DNA from 2 places in the Lysinibacillus sp. RS10 genome. Region 1 is predicted to be linked to the other one. Evidence: predicted binding sites of a transcription regulator. Region 1 holds the regulator's gene; the other holds the start of a gene.
What was found. Region 1 encodes LexA, which represses DNA repair genes until DNA is damaged. Its sites were predicted from a motif close to CGAACATATGTTCG; they were not measured.

Region 1 (10,532 bases):
ACTTTTTGGCTTCGTACTTGGCTCATTTTTTAATGTAGTGGGCTTACGAATACCAATAAAAGGGTCAATTCTCCGTCCACCTTCGCATTGTATTCATTGTAAGAGAAAGTTGACTGTGCTTGATTTGATACCTGTGTTGTCTTATGTGTTTTTAGGTGGGAAATGCCGTAGCTGTGGTCAAAAAATTTCTGGGATTTATCCACTGATGGAACTTATAACAGGCATATTATTTGCCTTGGCTTATTGGAAATTAGGCTTTAGTGCAGAATTTTTCGTAGCACTAGTATTGATTTCATTATTAGTAATTATTGTTGTATCGGATTTTGCGTATATGCTTATTCCTGATAAAATACTCCTATTCTTTTTACCATTACTCATTATTGGACGCTTGATATCGCCATTGTCTCCGTGGTGGGATAGTATAGTTGGTGCTGTAGTAGGATTTTGCATACTATATAGTATTGCTGCTTTATCAAAAGGTGGTATGGGCGGTGGCGATATTAAATTATTCTTCTTACTCGGTCTTGTACTCGGCACAATACATACACTTCTGACACTATTTGTATCAGCTGTGATTGGAATGATTGTTGGAATAGTGGTGTTAAAGGTCCGCGGGCAGGGAAGAAAAACGCCTATACCATTTGGACCATCTATTGCGCTAGCAGCTATCGTTGTCTATTTTTATGGAAACGCGTTGATGAATTGGTATTTTGAATGTTGGTAAGTCGTAAATCTTGTGGATCATGGAGGGGATAAAGTGAAACCAGTTATCGGTATAACGGCCTTTGTGGAAGATGATTTGTCTTCTAGATTAAATGCCGCCTACAGCAAAAGTGTCATTGAAGCTGGTGGAATTCCATTGATAATTCCGCTTGGCGTAGAAGAGGATGTAGCACAAATTTTATCGTTAACGGATGGATTATTATTATCGGGTGGCTATGATGTACATCCATTCCTCTTTGGTGCAGAACCTACACCGAAATTAGGGAAAGTTCATCCAGAAAGGGATTCAGTGGAGCTTGCCTTAATTGAAGCGGCCTTTATTCGCCAAATGCCGATTTTTGGCATCTGTCGAGGGATGCAAATACTAAATGTCGCGCTAGGAGGTACGGTCTATCAGGATATTGATAGCGAATATCACAGTAGTAAATTATTAAAGCACAAACAACAAGCGGCTCGAGGCGTTGCTACACATTATGTTCATGTTACACCTGATACACTATTAAAAACGATTATTGAGGAAGCGCAAATTGCTGTCAATTCATTTCATCATCAGGCTGTAAATGTAGTTGCGGAAAAAATGAAAGTAGTAGCAAAATCAAGTGATGGTATCGTTGAAGCGGTAGTACACGAAGATTTACCATTTTGTCTGGGCGTACAGTGGCATCCTGAAGAGCTAGCCATTGTAGGAGATGAAGGATCGAAGAAATTGTTTACTGCATTTGTAAAGGCAAGTTTGAAATTCAAAGTAGAGGCATAAGACTTGATAACTTAAAACTGCTAGTTCGACGTTTCGATGCTTACAAGGAATCCATTCTAAAGTGGATTCTTTTTTCTTTTAAGCAAAGTTATGCTCAAAAGAAAAAAGATGTCCGAAAAGTCTCCTTCGACATCTTCATTTAGTGCTAATACTAGCAACACGTTTTCGTATTTTGATTTTTTCCAAAAGGACTGGACTAAATGCGTGTACTCGTTCTCATCTTGCTTAATTCTCTAGCCTTAAATTAAGAAAAAGAGGTATATGCGAACATAATATCCTCTTTTTCTACTTTAATATTGAGATACTTTTAATGTACACGACGATAGAGACCAACAACTTGCCCCAAAATAGAAACTTGGTCTACGATAATCGGCTCCATTGTTGCGTTTTCAGGCTGTAAACGAAAATGGTTTTTTTCCTTGAAGAAACGCTTTACAGTTGCTTCATCCTCTTCAGTCATGGCTACGACAATATCACCATTATTAGCTGTTGCTCTTTGTTTAACTATGACTAAATCACCGTCTAAGATGCCAGCTTCAATCATGGATTCACCCATAATTTCTAGCATAAATAACTCATCTTCGCTTGTACCATAAATATCTGGAAGTGGGAAGTATTCATCGATATTTTCAATAGCAGTGATTGGAGAACCTGCTGTAACCTTCCCAACAAGTGGGACATGTACAACTTGTTGCTTTTGAATAGAATCCTCTGGCTCTAGGATTTCAATAGCGCGTGGTTTAGTTGGGTCTCGACGAATGAAGCCCTTTTGTTCTAAACGAGCTAAATGTCCATGAACTGTTGAGCTTGAAGCAAGTCCAACTGCTTCACCAATCTCACGTACAGATGGTGGATACCCCTTTGTGCGTACTTCTTCTTTGATGAACTCTAATATGGCTTCTTGTCTTTTCGAAACTTTTTTCATGATTGCTCACCTCTTTTTTTCTAATCATTCTACTTATTAGTAGTATAACAGAATGCGAACACTTAAGCAAACATAGGTTCGAAAAGTGTTTGACAAAAACGTTTGTTCGCATTATTATAAGAACATACATTCCGAACAAACATTCTAAAAGGGGTTATGATGATGAACTGGTTAAAGAAAAATCCACATATTACTACTTTATTAGGGGCATGTCTACTATTTGCAGCATACCTTTTTATAACAGATCCAGGCGATGTTACTTACGCTGAAATTGAAATCGAACATGGTGATAGTTTATGGTCGTTAGCTGAACAATACTCTGGTAAAATGAAAACGGATGATTGGATTAAGCTTGTGAAAGTAGAAAATGAATTATCGAACGTTGATATTATTGCAGGTAAATCCCTAGTGATTCCAGTAGTGGGTGACCAGTCCATGCCCATAAATTCAATTGAAATTGCGAGAAATGAACAATGATAAATAAACAACAATCGGCTGTTGTCTATTGCCGTGTAAGTACAGAAAAAGAGACACAAAGTTCCTCGCTTGAGCGTCAACAGGAGGAGTTGATGCGCTATGCTAAAGAGCAGGGCTACGAAGTGAAGCACGTTTTTATGGATAAGCATAGTGGCTATGATGTGGAACGTGAGGGCTTACTTGAAATGCTCGACTTTATAAAAGAAAAAGAAGTTAAAGCATTATTTGTACAGGATGAAACACGTTTAGGACGTGGAAATGCTAGAATGGCAGTATTGCATTTATTACAAAAAACTGAAACGGATGTTTTTTCTATACGAGACGAGGGCCCTGTACAATTAAATGAAATGGATACGATGCTACTAGAGATTTTAGCGATCGTAGAGGAGTACCAGCGCAGAATCCATAATGCTAAAATACGTCGTGGTATGCGTCGTGCCGTTGAAAATGGCTATCGTCCTGAAAACAATTTATCTAATCGGGGAAATCCAAATGGTCAAGAACGTAAGGATGTGCCTGTAGAAGAGATTATCAAGCTACGTAATCGAGGCTTCACCTTTGATGAAATCGCCATGACACTAAAAGGTCTAGGCTTTGATGTAAGTAAAGCTACTGTACATCGGAGATATAGGGAACACCAAGAAAGTTTGACGGGTAAATAAAATGAAACTTCAATCATTAGGAGTTTCGTCATCCTGCTGATAGGAAGCCTCATCTTGTGGCGACGCTAGGGGACCAACGTTTTGTTGGCCCAATAACGGTCAGTTAATCGTACTGACCGTTATTTCGGGTAAAATTGCTCTACTAGTCTTTTCTTAATTAATACAAACTCTCAATAATAACATTGTCTGGTAGTTTAAATGGATTTTCTTTATTTATTCTGTCATAAAACATGATACCATTTAAATGATCTATTTCGTGTTGCATTAAGATGGAACCGTATCCATTGAAATGATAAATGGCTTCTTGCCCGTGTATGTCATATGCTTTAACTTTAATTCTTTCATATCTTGGAACAAAGCCATTAACGTTTCTATTGACCGAAAGACAACCTTCCCCCTCAGGTAAATAAATCATGTTTAAAGAGTGACTAACGATTTTTGGGTTAATTAACATATATTCATGATGTTTATCTCCATCTTTATAAAGTGCAGTAAACATTCGTTTATTCAGACCAATTTGATTGGCAGATAAGCCAACTCCTGAACGTAATTTATATTTTTTTGAAATATCCGGATCTTGGCTATTTTTTAAATACTTAAGCATACAAATTAATGTATCTTGATCTTCTTTTGAAACAGGTAACGTAACCTCATTCGTATTTTTTCGTAATATCGCAGCACTCTCCTTTACAAAATCTTTCATTGTTATCATATACTCAAGATGGAATTTACTCATATATAAACACCTCATCAACTTTTCTATTTAGAGCTTTAGCAATTTTAAAGGCTAATTCAAGCGTTGGGTCATACTTATCATTTTCAATACAATTGATAGTTTGTCTGACAACCCCACATTCTCTTGCAAGGGCTTCTTGCGTTAATCCTAATTTTTTTCTTAGTGCTTTTATTATATTCTTCAGACTTATACCTCCTTTTGTCTAAAGTGTTGGTTAATTTATTATATGAAAATTAATGTAAAACGTCCAATGTATTGGACATTTAGATTTTGAAAAAAGAAGTAGCTCTTGACTACTTCTCGCTATTTTTATTTCAACTAATAGCGTTTCCTACGATCTATTAACAAAAGTAAAAAGAATTGGTTATGCCCATTCTTCATCTAATACAGCATAATAATATTCATCCCACCACTCATCTCCGTGGGGAATACATTTTTTAAAATAACCTTCGCGTCTCATGCCGATTTTCTCCATCACTCGATACGATGGGATATTTTCTGGCTGGCATGTTGCAATAATTCTATGAAGTTTCATTTCTTTGAATCCATAGTCCAGTACAGTTCTTGCGGCTTCAGAGGCGTATCCATTATTGTAATAGTTCGGATTCAATACCCAACCAATTTCATACGTATGGTCACCAAAACATTGATGGAAAACAATATGACCAATAACAATATTTTCGCTTAGTAAAATAATAGGGAAGTATTTTGCTTTTTGCCCGCTATTTTCTGAAACAAACTTTCTGGCTTTCTCCTCATTAAAAACGCCCTCCGGAATATATTTCATCACATTTATATCTGAAGTATATTCATAGACAGCTTGCCAATCTTGAACCTCAAATTCTCTTATTAATAGTCTTTTCGTTTTGATAAACATTTCATTTTTCCCCCAAGCATACTTAATAAACCTTTAATATTAGTTTACACTTCTAACTTCACAAAGTCATGTATTGTGTGGCATTTATTGTAAATATTGAAGGTCACTAAAAAGGTTGGTATAACTGCATTTTAAGGGAATCCATGCTATACTTTGCATACCATATTCATTAAGATATGTATTGAAAGGTGTGTAACTATGTTATCAAAAGAAAAAATTAACCGAATCAATGAACTTTCTGCCAAGGCTAAAAGTGGACAATTAACAGAGTCAGAAGCTAAGGAACAAACAGCGCTTCGCAAGGAGTATCTAGATACATTTAGAGCAACGATGCGTGATACAATTGAAAATGTAAAAGTGGTAGATCCAGAAGGTAATGATGTAACACCAGAGAAGGTAAAACAAGCGAAAAAAAATAAATTTCTAAATTAATGTGTCACATTTAGATCAATTACGCCTCAGCGTAATTGCGTCCTGATTTTGGATTGTGCTTAGGCCTGCACGATGCAGGTCAGTTAGCCGTTTTCGCAGGATGCGAAGGTTTTAGGCTAACATCCTTATAATAACTCCTTTCAAAATCCGTGACATCCGCCGGAGGCATTATCTTTATTCAGTTAGCCTTATACGGTCCACATCTGTGAAAATATTATATTTAAATAAATATTATTTTATAATTAGGCTGTATTTTTCAACTGAATAAAGATAAAGTATGTTATAAAACGTAAATAGTATAACAAAAACATTGTTTTCTGAAGCAATGTTGACTAAACTGTAAAAGAACAATATATAGGACGAGAAAGGATGTCACAACATAATGACTCAACATGCGGATCAACTAGCGATTAATGCTATCCGAACTTTGTCAATCGATGCAATTGAAAAAGCAAACTCAGGTCACCCAGGTTTACCGATGGGGGCTGCGCCAATGGCTTATACGCTTTGGACAAAACAACTTCGCCATAATCCGGCAAATCCAAAATGGTATAACCGCGATCGTTTTGTACTTTCTGCAGGTCATGGCTCTATGCTTCTATATAGCCTACTTCATCTTGGTGGCTACGGCTTACCAATGGAAGAAATTCAAAACTTCCGTCAATGGGATTCATTAACTCCAGGACATCCTGAATATGGTCATACTGTTGGGGTAGAGGCAACAACAGGTCCTCTAGGTCAAGGTATTGCTATGACAGTTGGAATGGCAATGGCTGAACGTCATTTAGCAGCTACTTACAATAAATCAGGACATGACATCGTTGATCACTATACATTCGCACTTTGTGGCGATGGCGATTTAATGGAAGGTGTGGCAGCTGAGGCTATCTCTTTAGCAGGTCACTTAAAGCTTGAAAAATTAATCGTGCTTTACGATTCTAATGATATTTCTTTAGATGGTGACTTAGAAAAGTCATTCTCAGAAAACGTGCAAAAACGTTTTGAATCTTATGGTTGGAACTATTTAAAAGTTGCTGATGGTACAGATGTTGAAGCGATTAACACAGCTATCGAGGAAGCTAAGAAATCAACTGGCAAGCCAACACTTATCGAAGTAAAAACTGTCATTGGTTTCGGTTCACCTAACAAATCAGGTAAAGCAGATTCTCACGGTGCACCATTAGGTAAAGATGAGACTGTATTAACAAAAGCAACATATGAATGGGCACATGAACCATTCCAAATTCCAACTGAAGTATATGATACATTTACTACAGCTGCAGAGCTTCAAGGGGCACAACCAGAAGAAGCTTGGAATGCTAAATTCGAAGCATATAAGCAAGAGTTCCCAGAATTAGCAGCACAATTTGAAAAAGCAATGAATGGTCAATTACCAGAGGATTTCGCTTCAGAATTACCAGTATATGAAGCAGGTAAATCAGTAGCTACTCGTTCTTCTTCAGGAGAGGCAATCAATGCAATTGCGAAGAAAACACCATCATTCTTCGGTGGTTCAGCTGACCTTGCTGGCTCAAATAAAACAAGAATGAAAGGCGCTGGAGATTTCTCTGCAGACGATTATGCTGGCCGTAATATTTGGTTCGGTGTACGTGAATTTGCAATGGGTGCAGCTATGAACGGTATGGCACTTCATGGTGGTCTTAATGTATTCGGTGGTACATTCTTCGTATTCTCTGACTACGTTCGTCCAGCAGTACGTCTTTCTGCATTAATGGGTCTTCCTGTTACTTATGTATTTACACATGACTCAATTGCTGTAGGGGAAGATGGTCCAACACATGAACCAATCGAACACCTTGCATCTTTACGCGCAATGCCAAATTTATCTGTTGTTCGTCCAGCTGATGCAAATGAATCAGCAGTTGCATGGGAGCTAGCAGTAGCTTCAGAAAAAACACCAACAGTTTTAGTATTATCTCGTCAAAACTTACCTGTGCTTGACGCATCGATTGATACAGTACGTGAAGGTGTTACTAAAGGTGCTTATACAGTGTCTCCTGCTACAAAAGAAGTGGCAGATGCCATTTTAATTGCAACAGGCTCTGAGGTTTCACTTGCAGTGGAAGCACAAAAAGCATTAAAAGCAGAAGGTATGGATGTGGCAGTAGTTTCAATGCCTTCTATGGATCGCTTTGAAAAACAAGATGCAGCATACAAAGAATCTGTTCTTCCTAAAGCTGTAACAAAACGTCTTGCGATCGAAATGGGTGCATCATTCGGCTGGCATAAATACACTGGTTTCGAAGGAGACGTTCTTGCAATCGACAAGTTCGGCGCTTCTGCACCAGGTGAATTAGTAATGGAAAAATACGGATTCACAGTAGACAATGTTGTAGCGAAGGTAAAAGCACTATAATTTATAAAATACCGCAATACTCAGTAGGTTAAATCTCCTCTGAGTACTGCGGTATTTTTTCATGTTTAGAGGACTTCACTAAAGAAATCCAAACAGCTGCACAATGAATGAGAAGCATAACGACAAAACAGTAAAAGCCCTTGTTACTTCCTCCTAGATTTAGCTCATCAACAATAATGCCACTAAACCAAAGGAGCTGACCTGTGACAATTACTGAGAGGCTTGCAAAAAGTAAACAAAACCAAATAGATACTTTTTTTATAATGACAATAATGAGTAGTAAAACAGCAAAAAGTAGGGTAGCTTCAAAAATCGGGTCAAGAAGTGAAAACGCATTTCCATCTACGAAATGCTTATAAGTAAATCGAGTATCCACACAATCCCTCCTTAAAAATAATCAGCAACTTTTAGTGATCAGCCAAAATAATAACGTTTTTGGTAATAAAAGGTTCTGATAATCAAAAAACATATCTAGTATTAATTTCCATTTGATATACAATGATAAGAATAGGCACCGAACTAGAAAGGTTGAGGGGGATTTAAATGAATCCACAAGCTATACTTACACAAGTAAAGAAAACTTTCTCAGAATTAGATTGTACAGGTGGCGGAGTTATTATTATTAAGCATGGTCAAACTGTACTAGAAGAATATTTTGGTGTGCAAGGACAACAAAAAGGAGCAAAAAATGTTGGGCCACATACTCTTTTTCATCTTGCTTCTGTTCGTAAAGCTTACGTTGGTTTTGCTGTGGCATATGCGATTTATCATAACTACATTGCATCGATTGATGATAAACTAAGTGATTATTTGGGGAATGAAGAGTTTTTTGGAGACGTTTCAATAAGACATCTACTCACACATACACACGGTTTACATTGGCAAAATGGAAAAATAATTAAGGAATATAAAGCAGGCTATAACTGGGCATATCGAGATATCAATGTAGAACTACTTGCCAAAGTCATTTTTGAAGTTACTGGAAAAACTATTGCAGAAATTGTGGATGAGCAAGTATTTCAGACATTGTCTTTTACTGAAACAAATTGGTTCAGTGAAAAAAACGAACAGCATATAGAAGTAATTCATAATGATAGTCCATTTTGGTATGAAAGTGATATATGCGATGGCAGCAAAATGAATATGTATAGTTCATTAAGAGAGCTAGCTAAATGGGGGCAAGTTCATCTGAACAAAGGGAAAATAAATGGAAAACAAATTATACCTGAGGAAATCGTACAGCTATCAACGACAATTCAATCCCCTAATTCTAAACTTAAGCACTCTCCAACTAATGGATTTTTCTGGTTTATTCAGCCTCAACAGAGGGAGGGGATTACAGAGTTAAGCCCGATATTACCTCAAGGAAGTTTTCAATTACTTGGTTATACAAGCGTAGCAGTACTGGTAATTCCAAAAGAAAATATTGTGGCAGTTCGAGGATTTAATAGCTTTGGTTCACCAGAAGGCTTTAATTACATCAAAGATATTCATGATTTTGGTTCAACAGTATATCAATCAATTTGATAAAGTAATTTTTTTATAAGGAGAGAGCTTGTGATGAAGAAATATAGCGTTGTTTTATTTGATTTAGATGGAACATTATCTGATCCGAAGATAGGGATAACCAAATCAGTTCAATACGCATTACAAAAGGCAGATATCGAAGTAAGCGATTTAGATAAACTTGAAAGTTTTATAGGACCACCATTACAAGTATCTTTTCATGAAATTTATGGATTTAATGATGCGCAAATTGAGCAAGCTATTAGCAATTACCGGGAGCGATTCAAGGAAAGAGGGATGTTTGAGAATAAACTGTACGAAAATATTCCAGCTTTGTTAGCCGATTTAAAACAATCGGGATACATATTAGCAATTGCTACATCAAAGCCAACTAATATTTGCCGAACAAATTTTGAAATATTTCAACCTTGAACATTATTTTGACCTTGTCGCAGGTAGCAATCTTGATGGTACACGATCCGCCAAAGGAGAAATTATCGCATTTGTACTTGACCATTTTAATGAAGTAGATAACAATCAATTTATGATGATTGGAGATCGAAAATACGATATTGTTGGGGCACATGAAAATCAAATTGATTCTATCGGTGTTACTTATGGCTATGGCTCACTTGAAGAGTTAACGGATGCACAAGCAACATATATAGTTAACAGTGTAAATGAAATTAAAGAACTTCTTGGTTAATAGATAGTCAGAAACTGCATTGGTAGAAATGCAGTTTCGTATTTTTAGGGAAAACAGACGAAAATCGCTGATAACCCAGGTAGAATCGCTGATAACCCAGGTAGAATCGCTGATAAAAGATCAGAAATCGCTGATAACCCAGGTAGAATCGCTGATAAAAGATCAGAAATCGCTGATAACCCAGGTAGAATCGCTGATAAAAGATCAGAAATCGCTGATAACCCAAGCAATATCGCTGATAAACTAGCAAAATCAGTATTAAATCAAACGACCCAAGAAAAATTTATTTCGCAAGCCCATTTTGAAAAGCGTAGACAACTGCTTGTGTGCGATCTTGAACATCGAGCTTCGCTA
Region 2 (10,532 bases), 2.2 Mb from region 1:
AAATTCTAAAGTAAGGGAGAGTTAGCATTGTAATATTATGTAATTGATGCTTTTACAGAGATAAAATTTGGCGGTAATACAGCAGGTGTAGTAATCCATGAAAATTTAGATGAAGTGTTTATGCAGAAATTTGCTGCAGAAGTGCGTTTTTAAGAAACCGCATTGATTAAAAAAATAGACAGATGAAAATTTTGACATAAAGTTTTTCTACACCGACTGCACAGGTTGAACTTTGTGGACATGCTACTATTGCATCTTTTAAGGCATTATTAGACAGTTGTGCGATTGAAGATAATAATACATATTTTATAAACACACTCGCCGGCACACTTACTGTTGAAGTGAATCAATCATTTATTATGATGGAGCAAGCTAAACCTCAGTTAGGAAAAATATTCGATGATTATGATAGTTTGTCTAACCTTTTCAAAATTGATAAAAGTCAAATAGGAGATATAAATGTCAATTTAGTTTCTCAAGCTACGAGTACAGGTCTTTGAGATATAATGCTTCCAATAAAAACAAAAGATGATTTATATACTTTAAATCCTGATTTTAAAGCACTAGCTGAATATACAAAGATCAATAAAGTGGGGGCGTGCATGCATTTACGCTCGACACAAAAGAAGGGATAGCAGTGCGTAGAAACTTTTGTCCGCTCTACGGTATTGATGAGGAAGCTGCAACAGGTACTTCAAATGGGGCGTTAACTTATTATCTTTTTCATAACCACATACTAAATAAATTCGATCAAGAGTACTCGTTTCTTCAAGGGCATAGTATGGGTAGACCTTCTAACATCATTACAAAATTAATAAATAAAAATAATCCAAGAGTTATGGTAGGAGGGCAAGCATAATAGTTCGACAACAACACGAAGAATCCATTTTGATCAATCATTTTCAAAATGGATTCTTTTGTTTAGGTCTATTTATTTATTCTTCATCATAAGATTGAATTATTTTTTGCATAGTTTTCAATGTTTCATAAAAATCATTGTATTTTTCTAAGCCAATATCATTGATAATTCTTTCTTGAATATCTTGCCAAATTGGAGCAGCCTCTTTTAATTTTTCAGCCCCTTTATCAGTTAGTGTAATGACCTTTGTTCGAGCATCTTGCGGATCTCTATTTAAATCCACATAGCCATTTTGCTTTAACAAGTTAATATTGCGTGTAATGGTTGTTTGATCGAGCAGCAAAATTTCTCCTAGTCGACTTATGGAAACTGATTGTTGATGATCGATATGTGCTAACATTGAGTATTGTGTAACTTTTAAGTCAGTGGGCTGTAGTAATTTATCATACAATTGTGTCACGACTCGTGTTTTTTTACGAAGGTTTGCACATACACATATTTGTGTGTAATCTATATTCTTCATTGCTCCGTACTCCTTTTTGAGTTGGTTCAATATTATAGTAGCCTTATTGATTTATTTTGTTAAGGTGGAAAATGTTTCTTGACAGTAATAAAAGCGATTACTAAGATTATATATGTATATACATGTTTTTAAAAGGGATTTACCCCAGTGATGCATGCATATACATATATCGAGCTGTAATCTTTTTCATTAAAGAGTATTTTAAAAAATCAATTAAGAAATGAAGGTGTTCAGATGAAGCGTATTCATTATAGCTGGTTTATTTTAGTCGTAACCTTTTTCTCAATTATTGTTGCAGGGATTACAATGTCATCATCAGGGGTATTTATAGACTCCTTTGAAAAAGAATTTAATTGGGATCGATCTTTAATAGCTTTAGCTTTTGCAGTGAGTCTATTTTTATATGGTTTTTCAGGTCCATTTATGGCGGCATTACTAGAAGTAGTCGGTTTAAAGAAAATGATGCTTGGAGCGATTGCTACATTATTCATAGGCATGTTGCTTACGCTTTTTATGACACAATCATGGCAATTAATCATTATATGGGGCTGTATTATTGGCTTAGGAGCAAGTCTCTTTTTAACGGTTTTAAGTCCTTATGTAGCCAATCATTGGTTTGTGAAAAGTAGAGGGTTGGCAGTAGGGATTTTAACTGCAAGTACTGCAACAGGGCAGTTAATTCTCCTTCCTATATTGGCAATTATTATTGAGCATTATTCTTGGCGATGGGCGATTGGATTAATTCTCATTTTAAGTATGGTTATGTTCATCACTATTTCTATATTTATTAAAAATAAACCGCAGGATATTGGAATTCTTCCTTATGGAATGGAAGAAAATCTAGAAATGCAACAGGAGAATCATAAGAAAAATCCGATTAGTATTGCGTTTAATGGTTTATTTGAAGCTATAAAGAAGAAAGAGTTTTGGTTATTAGCTGGAAGTTTTTTCATTTGTGGACTTTCAACTAGTGGGTTAATTGGTACTCATTTTGTTTCTTATTGTATTAGCTTTGGTATCCCTTTAGTAACCGCTGCATCCTTTCTTTCTTTTATGGGAGTATTTAATCTCGTAGGCACTACTTTATCAGGGTGGCTGTCTGACCGTTTTGATAATCGATGGTTATTGTTTTGGTATTACCTTTTAAGAGGAACGTCTCTGCTTATACTCCCGTATGCATTAATGCAAGGGTCGCTCACTTTACTGACAATCTTTACAATTTTTTATGGATTAGATTGGATTGCAACAGTGCCTCCAACGATAAGTATTTCTAGACAAATTTTTGGAACAAATAAAAGTGGCATTATTTATGGGTGGATTTTTGCATCACATCAAGCAGGGGCAGCAGTTACAGCTTATGGTGGAGGCCTTATCTATAAGTTTTTCAATTCATATACTTGGGCCTTTTTCCTTGCAGGGGTGTTCTGTGCATTGGCAAGTTTATTTGTTATCATCGTGAAAAAACAAACACCTCATCATGCCAATACTTGAAAATAGGCTACTCGATTTTCCTTTGGGCGCAATTCTAGCTTTCGTCGGTTCTCGAAATTTTATTAGCGATCGGTATTTAGCAGCATCGAGCCGCCGTTCCTCCGATTTGTTTTGATTGTCGCTTCACTTTCGCACAAAAAACATTTGTTGCTGGAGTTTCATTTTATCAAGATAAATTAGAGTGACATGCCAGAAAATGCATACTAAGTGAAATGGTTGATTGGAGTGGAGGCTGGGCGACTCCTTGGGGAATAGCGATAGAGGAACGAAGGCTAAAACCATCACGTCCTGTGATAACGCCTTCGTGACCAACATCCTGTTGCCCCGAGACCCTGCAGCGAAGCGAAGCGGCTCATCGGACGCCCCCAGGAAAGCGCCCAGCCGGAACGGAAATCAACCCCACGTTATGCCGAAAAGCCATACTTTTTTAATAAGACATCAAATTTCATTGAAGTAATAGTTGAAGTTGAAGCCCATAACATATCGGCTTCAACTTTTTTGTATAAAAAATTTTTGACATCGCTCAAACAAAAGTTTATAATATAAACAAATATAATAAAAGGTGATGCTATGAATGAAAGAGAACAGGCGGTCCTTGCATTAATTCGCCAGAATCCGTTTATGTCTCAGCAAGAGATGGCAGATAAGATGAATTTATCTCGTCCAGTCCTTGCTAATTTAGTGTCGAGCTTAACGAAGCAGGGAAAAATTGTCGGTCGTGCGTATATTTTACCTGAAGAAAATGAAATTGTTTGTATCGGTGGAGCCAATCTTGATCGAAAATTTCATGTAAAGGGGAACGTACAGTTCGGTACATCCAATCCTGCTAGCTCTTCATTTAGTGTAGGTGGTGTTGGTCGAAACATTGCTGAAAACTTAGGCAGATTAAATCATCAGGTTACATTACTGACTACTGCCGGCAAAGATGCGGATTGGCAAGTGATCCAAGAAGCTTCAGAGCCATTTATGAATTTACGTTATGTGGAGCAGCTCCCTGATGCTTCGACTGGTTCCTATACTGCGATTATGGATGAGCAGGGCGAACTAGCATTAGCGGTGGCAAACATGGAAGTATATGAACTACTGTTGCCAAGTTTGCTAAAAAAACATGAGGCCATGCTGATGAATGCAGGCTGCTTTATTATGGATTTAAACTGTCCAAAGGAAACAGTAGCTTACATTCAGCAGGTGTCGATTGCCCGCGAAATTCCGTTTGTCATCGTACCTGTGTCTTCGCCAAAAATGAATCGACTGCCAGATACGTTGCAAGGTGTAACGTGGTTTATTTGTAACACAGATGAAGCAGAGACAATTATCGGTCATGCAATTGAAGGCTCTGCACATTATGAAAAAGCTTTACAGCAACTTCTTAAATTAGGTGCTGAGCATGTAATTATTACAGCTGGTAGCAATGGGGTGTATGCAGCTTCTACTACAACGAAGCCAAGTCATTTCTCAGCTAAGGCTATAGAAAAAATTGAAGATGTAACAGGTGCAGGGGACGCCTTTGTCAGTGCTGTGATCCATAGCTGGCTTACTGGGCAATCCTTTGCAACATGTATTGATGCAGGCTTAACGAATGCCAAAAATACGCTTGCATCTCCCTATACAGTAAGACCTGAGCTATCAGTTGATTTGTTAAAAAGTGAAATGGAGGAATAACAATATGAAAGAATTCATCGTATTATCAGAAGAAGTAAAAGCAGGACAAGCACAAGGTTTACCAATCGTAGCATTAGAATCAACAATTATTTCTCACGGAATGCCATATCCACAAAATGTACAAACAGCACGTGAAGTGGAACAAATTATTCGTGATAATGGTGCTGTACCAGCAACTATTGCATTAATCGACGGTAAAATTAAAATTGGTTTATCAGATGAAGAACTTGAAATGTTTGGTAATGCACAAGGTGTAGCTAAAACATCTCGTCGTGACCTAGGGTATTTATTAGCAACAAAAAAATTAGGTGCGACAACAGTAGCAGCAACAATGATTTGTGCGGAGCTAGCTGGCATTGAAATTTTCGTAACAGGCGGTATCGGTGGTGTACACCGTGGTGCTGAAACAACAATGGATATTTCGGCAGACTTAGAAGAATTAGCACAAACAAATGTAGCTGTAATTTGTGCAGGGGCGAAGTCTATTTTAGATATCGGCTTAACACTAGAATATCTTGAAACAAAAGGTGTACCAGTCGTTGGATTTGGAACAGATGAACTACCAGCGTTCTATACACGTCAAAGCGGTTTTGATGTAAACTTCAAGATTGATACACCAGAGGAAGTTGCAGAAATGCTACGTGCAAAATGGCAATTAGGCTTAAAAGGTGGAGCTGTGATTGCTAATCCAATTCCTGAGGCTGAAGCACTTGAGCATTCATTCATTACAGAAATCATTGAAAAAGCTCTAGTTGAAGCGGAAGAAAACGGTATTCAAGGTAAAAACGTGACACCATTCTTACTTGGAAAAGTGAAAGAATTAACAGAAGGTAAAAGCCTTGATGCCAATATTGCATTAGTGAAAAATAATGCAGTAGTTGGTGCAAAAATTGCTGTAGCGTATAATAAATTAGGCTAAACAATTATATGAGAAGAGAGACTCTTTGCGAAATATTAAATTCGCAGAGGGTCTTTTTATTCATTTCGTATTATGTTTTTTCCATTTTTCACATTGTTCACGAGATTAACTAAACAAAATGACACAGTTACTTTACAATAGCCCATAATATTTTATACAATTGAATTTATATCTAATCTGAAAAATTTGACGAACAAGGTGGACATGTTATGGCGAAAGAGCAAATTTTGACTCCTGAGGACGTTTTTGAGTTAGTCAAATCCTACATGAATGATGAAAATGTCGCATTCGTGAAAAAAGCATATGAATTAGCAAGGGATGCCCATATTGAGCAATTCCGAAGCTCAGGTGAACCGTATATTATTCACCCAGTGCAAGTAGCTGGTATTTTAGCTGAATTACAAATGGATCCAGAAACAGTTGCGGCTGGTTTTTTACATGATGTTGTCGAGGATACGGATTTTACGCGCGACGATTTGGTTCGTGAATTCGGCGAAGAGGTAGCAATGCTTGTAGACGGTGTAACAAAGCTTGGAAAAATTAAATATTTATCGAAAGAAGCGCAACAAGCAGAAAATCATCGGAAAATGTTTGTAGCTATGGCGCAGGATATTCGTGTCATTTTGATTAAACTGGCAGACCGTCTACATAACATGCGCACGTTAAAACATTTGCCTGCAGAAAAACAACGCCGTATTTCTAAAGAGACGCTTGAAATTTTTGCACCACTTGCGCATCGTTTAGGGATTTCGACTGTTAAATGGGAGCTTGAGGATACAGCACTTCGTTATTTAAATCCACAGCAATATTATCGCATTGTCAGTCTTATGAAGAAAAAACGTGATGAGCGTGAAGCGTATCTAGACAATGTTATGACTGAGATGAAGTCACAGCTTACAGATGTTGAAATTGGCGCCGATGTATATGGTCGTCCGAAACATATTTACAGTATATATCGTAAAATGGTGTTACAAAAAAAACAATTCAACGAAATTTATGACTTATTAGCCATTCGTGTACTTGTCGATAGTATTAAAGATTGCTATGCCGTACTTGGAATCGTTCATACTTTATGGAAGCCGATGCCTGGACGTTTTAAAGATTATATTGCGATGCCTAAACAAAACCTATATCAATCACTGCATACAACAGTCATTGGTCCTTATGGTGATCCATTAGAAGTACAAATTCGTACGAAGGATATGCATAAAATTGCCGAGTACGGGATTGCTGCACATTGGGCATATAAGGAAGGTAAAAAAATAGATAATGAAAAACAAAATGTCGACCAAAAATTGACGTGGTTCCGAGAAATTTTAGAATTCCAAAATGAGTCTTCTAATGCTGAGGAGTTTATGGAATCGTTAAAATTTGATTTATTCTCTGATATGGTCTATGTATTCACGCCTGAAGGAGATGTTATTGAATTACCAGCGGGCTCTGTACCTATCGACTTTGCATACCGTGTGCACTCAGAAGTTGGAAATCGTACAATTGGCGCGAAAATTAATGGTAAAATGGTACCGCTTGATACACCATTGAAAACGGGAGATATCATTGAGATTTTAACTTCTAAGCAATCGTTTGGTCCGAGTCGAGATTGGCTAAAAATAGCCCAATCCTCACAGGCGAAAAATAAAATAAAGCAGTTTTTCAAACGCCATCTTCGAGAGGAAAATATCATCAAAGGAAAAGAGATGATAGAGAAGGAAATCCGTGCACAAGGTTTTGACATAAAAGAAACAATGTCAGCGGAAAATCTAAAGCGCGTTTGTGAAAAATTTAACTATACAAATGAAGAAGATTTATATGCTGCTGTTGGTGTGAATGGTATTACAGCACAGCAAGTGGTTAATCGTCTAGCGGAAAAACGACGCAAAGAGCGTGAACAGGAAGAGGCGCTCGAGAAAATTGAGCAAAAAATGAAAAACCCTATTCCACAAAAACGTACGGAATCGGGTGTTATCGTAAAAGATATCGACAATATGCTTATTCGACTTTCGCGTTGCTGTACGCCAGTTCCAGGAGATGATATTGTAGGTTTCATTACGAAAGGTAGAGGTGTTTCAGTGCACCGTGCAGACTGCCCTAATATTCAAGTTGATGATGAGCAGGAGCGCTTGATAGAAGTTGAATGGGAACGCGGACTTACGCCTGAGAAAAAAGAATACCCTGTTGATATTGAAGTTTCAGCCTTCGATAGACCAGGCATTTTAAATGAAATTATGCAAATTGTAAGCGAAACGAAAACGAATATTTTAGCAGTGAGTGGTCGTGTTGATCGAGATAAAATGGCAACGATCCATTTAACGATTTCGATTTCAAATATTTCTCATTTGCATAAAGTAGTGGAACGTATTAAACAAACACCTGATATATATTCAGTGCAACGTGTGATTAACTAATTGATTGCACTGCTGAATATATATCGTGGGGTAGTAGTAACTTTGTAATGTACCGAAAATGAATCTTCTGGCGCATGCAATGACAGAATTGAGGTTTTAAAAAATGAAAGTAGTTTTACAACGTAGTAAAGCAGCCTCTGTTACTGTTGACGGGAAAGTAACAGGAGCTATTGATAGTGGCTATGTTCTTCTTGTTGGTATTACACATGAGGACACGCAAGAGGATGTTGAATATTTAGCAAAAAAAGTAGCTAATCTCCGCCTTTGGGAAGATGCCGATAAGAAAATGAATCATTCCATTTTAGAGCATGGAGGGGCTATTCTATCCGTCTCACAATTTACATTGTATGGAGATGCAAAAAAGGGGAATCGTCCAAGTTTTACAAGTGCAGCAAGACCAGAAATTGCGGAGCCGTTATGGGAGGCTTTTAATAATGCCTTACGTGAATTTGGTTTACGCGTGGAGACTGGTATATTTGGTGCGATGATGGATGTTGCACTAACAAATGATGGTCCGATTACAATACTTCTTGAGTCAAAATAGTGGTACATTTCCTATCATTCCTGCATACACTATTAAGTATGGTTAGTTTTTGTAGGAAGGAAGTGTCTTATAAATGACGCAGGTGGGAAGCATATCGAATCCATATTTATACGAAACTCTTAACATGATGATTGGTCAGGCAATTGTAGTGCAAACGGAGAAAAATAATCAGCAAGGTAAATTAGTCTCTGTATTACCTGACCATATTGTTGTAGAGGTTAGCCGTGCACCTTTCTTCATTCGTACGGACGAAATTGAATGGGTTACATTGGCAACAAGTTAAAAATAAGCGGAATCAGCATCTCCTTATTCATGTCATGTGAATAGGAGGTGCTTTTTTGTTTCAGCGTGTAAAAAAAGAAATTTTGTTAGAGAATGTATTGAACTAGGGGAAATAAAAAAATTGCGAAGGGTTTAATACAAAAAATGTATAATAAACCAGGTGTGTTGATTAGGAAAAATAGGTTTATTATTGAGTGGCAAAAGGATTTTTTTGTTGCTACTTTGCAAATATATTCCCATTTTTAAATGATTGTAGCCTGTAGCGGAAATTAGAGCCTTTAAATTAATTGAGATGGATAAAAATAGTTAATCAACACGCCTGATAATAAACTAAATTATTTGAACATTGGGCCTTTCATATGTAACATACATAGAAAGACCTATTATGTAGTTAAAATATAAGCGAGGGAAAAAAATGCAAACAGTAGCTATTATCGGTTCTTTGTTTTTTTGGAATAATATTAAAGTGAATTTTATAGAGTTTCCACAAGTACAATTTATCCATTTTCCTTACACTGCTCCTAAGCAAAGTATGGATTTAATAGATGAGGCGGCATCGCAATCAGACATTCTTTTGTTTGCTGGGTCGATTCCGTATTATTATTGTTTCGAAAAAATACAAGCACAGCAAATTCAAGCAGCGTATTTGCCTTTTGATGAATTAATGTTATCGCTGTCATTACTGTCTATTACACACAATCAAAATATCGAACTATCTAAAGTTTCAATTGATTTACCAAAAGAAGATAGCTTTTATCAAGTTATGAAGGAAGCGGGAATTCAGTGTGCTTCCATTCATTTAAAAGATTATTCATGGGTGTACGAACAACAGCGAAAAATAGATGACTTCCAAATAGATGAGTATATTAGCTTTCACAAGGATTTATATGAGGCAGGAGAAACAAGGTTAGCCCTTACTAGTTTACATGCTGTTTTTGTTGCTCTAAAACAATTAGGAATTCCTTCAAGCTACATGGTTGAAAGTAAACATACATTTGTTACAACGTTATCTAAAGCAATTGATGCTTATAAATATTCATTATTGTCCGCATCGCAAATAACTGTAGTATCCATTCGTAGTAGAGAAAATAATATTGTAAACAACCATTTATTTTTAGAAAATATAGAGGAGATTTGTAAAACTTTCAATGCAAGGGTTTCACAATCACAAAGCGAGCCATATATAATTTATGCTACACGTGGAGTGATGAATAAAACAAATATTGCCCATTTCAACTCCTTATTACAACAATTAGAAAAGCGATTTGAAACATTTTTTAATATTGGAATAGGAATTGGCTATTCGTTACAAGAGGCTGAGATGCATTCATCACAAGCTTTATTTTTCACGAATAAATATAATTTTCAAGAATCAACTTTATGCCTTATAGATGAAGAAAGTCGTTTACACGGTCCAATATTTGAAAACGACAAAAATATACCACTATTTAATAATGATAAGCAGATTTTAGAGATTGCTGAAGAAATAAAAATGAGTGCAAAAAATTTAAAACTCATCAAGCAGTTTATTGTAATGCACAATAACCGAGCTTTTTCAGCAGCTGAATTAGCTGATTATATGGACCTTTCTCGTAGATCTGCAGAAAGAATCATTAATCGATTAATAGATCATCATTTTTTAATACTGTCAGGTGAGGAGCAACCTTACAATCAGGGGAGACCCAGAAAGGTATATAAGGCAACAACTCAATTTAATATCTAAATTAATAGAAAATTAGCACTTTACAATAAATTTGAAGTGTTGTATATTTAATTTCAATTAGCGACATATAGCGACAACATTAAAAAGATGTATATTTTATAAATTAATAATGAGAGAGGAGACG

Region 2: the regulator LexA is predicted to act here: its motif matches at 3,398-3,411, upstream of ACB089_RS07010 (carbohydrate kinase).

Annotation. Positions count from the first base shown of each region.
Region 1 is NZ_CP167122.1:3,610,305-3,620,836, reverse strand. Features, by position in the region: gene ACB089_RS18515 (prepilin peptidase) at 1-724, shown strand, start outside; gene ACB089_RS18510 (gamma-glutamyl-gamma-aminobutyrate hydrolase family protein) at 758-1,480, shown strand; gene lexA (transcriptional repressor LexA) at 1,788-2,405, opposite strand; gene ACB089_RS18500 (LysM peptidoglycan-binding domain-containing protein) at 2,568-2,882, shown strand; gene ACB089_RS18495 (recombinase family protein) at 2,879-3,544, shown strand; gene def (peptide deformylase) at 3,702-4,280, opposite strand; gene ACB089_RS18485 (helix-turn-helix transcriptional regulator) at 4,273-4,464, opposite strand; gene ACB089_RS18480 (GNAT family N-acetyltransferase) at 4,645-5,157, opposite strand; gene ACB089_RS18475 (DUF896 domain-containing protein) at 5,356-5,589, shown strand; gene tkt (transketolase) at 5,972-7,966, shown strand; gene ACB089_RS18465 (hypothetical protein) at 7,995-8,342, opposite strand; gene ACB089_RS18460 (serine hydrolase domain-containing protein) at 8,510-9,493, shown strand; partial or broken gene ACB089_RS18455 (HAD family hydrolase) at 9,527-10,178, shown strand; gene ACB089_RS18450 (response regulator) at 10,462-10,532, opposite strand, start outside.
Region 2 is NZ_CP167122.1:1,386,251-1,396,782, forward strand. Features, by position in the region: gene ACB089_RS06985 (hypothetical protein) at 61-153, shown strand; gene ACB089_RS06990 (hypothetical protein) at 249-500, shown strand; gene ACB089_RS06995 (PhzF family phenazine biosynthesis protein) at 638-859, shown strand; gene ACB089_RS07000 (MarR family winged helix-turn-helix transcriptional regulator) at 936-1,382, opposite strand; gene ACB089_RS07005 (MFS transporter) at 1,617-2,873, shown strand; gene ACB089_RS07010 (carbohydrate kinase) at 3,444-4,535, shown strand; gene ACB089_RS07015 (pseudouridine-5'-phosphate glycosidase) at 4,540-5,454, shown strand; gene ACB089_RS07020 (RelA/SpoT family protein) at 5,664-7,859, shown strand; gene dtd (D-aminoacyl-tRNA deacylase) at 7,963-8,403, shown strand; gene ACB089_RS07030 (DUF2642 domain-containing protein) at 8,477-8,686, shown strand; gene ACB089_RS07035 (MarR family transcriptional regulator) at 9,101-10,408, shown strand.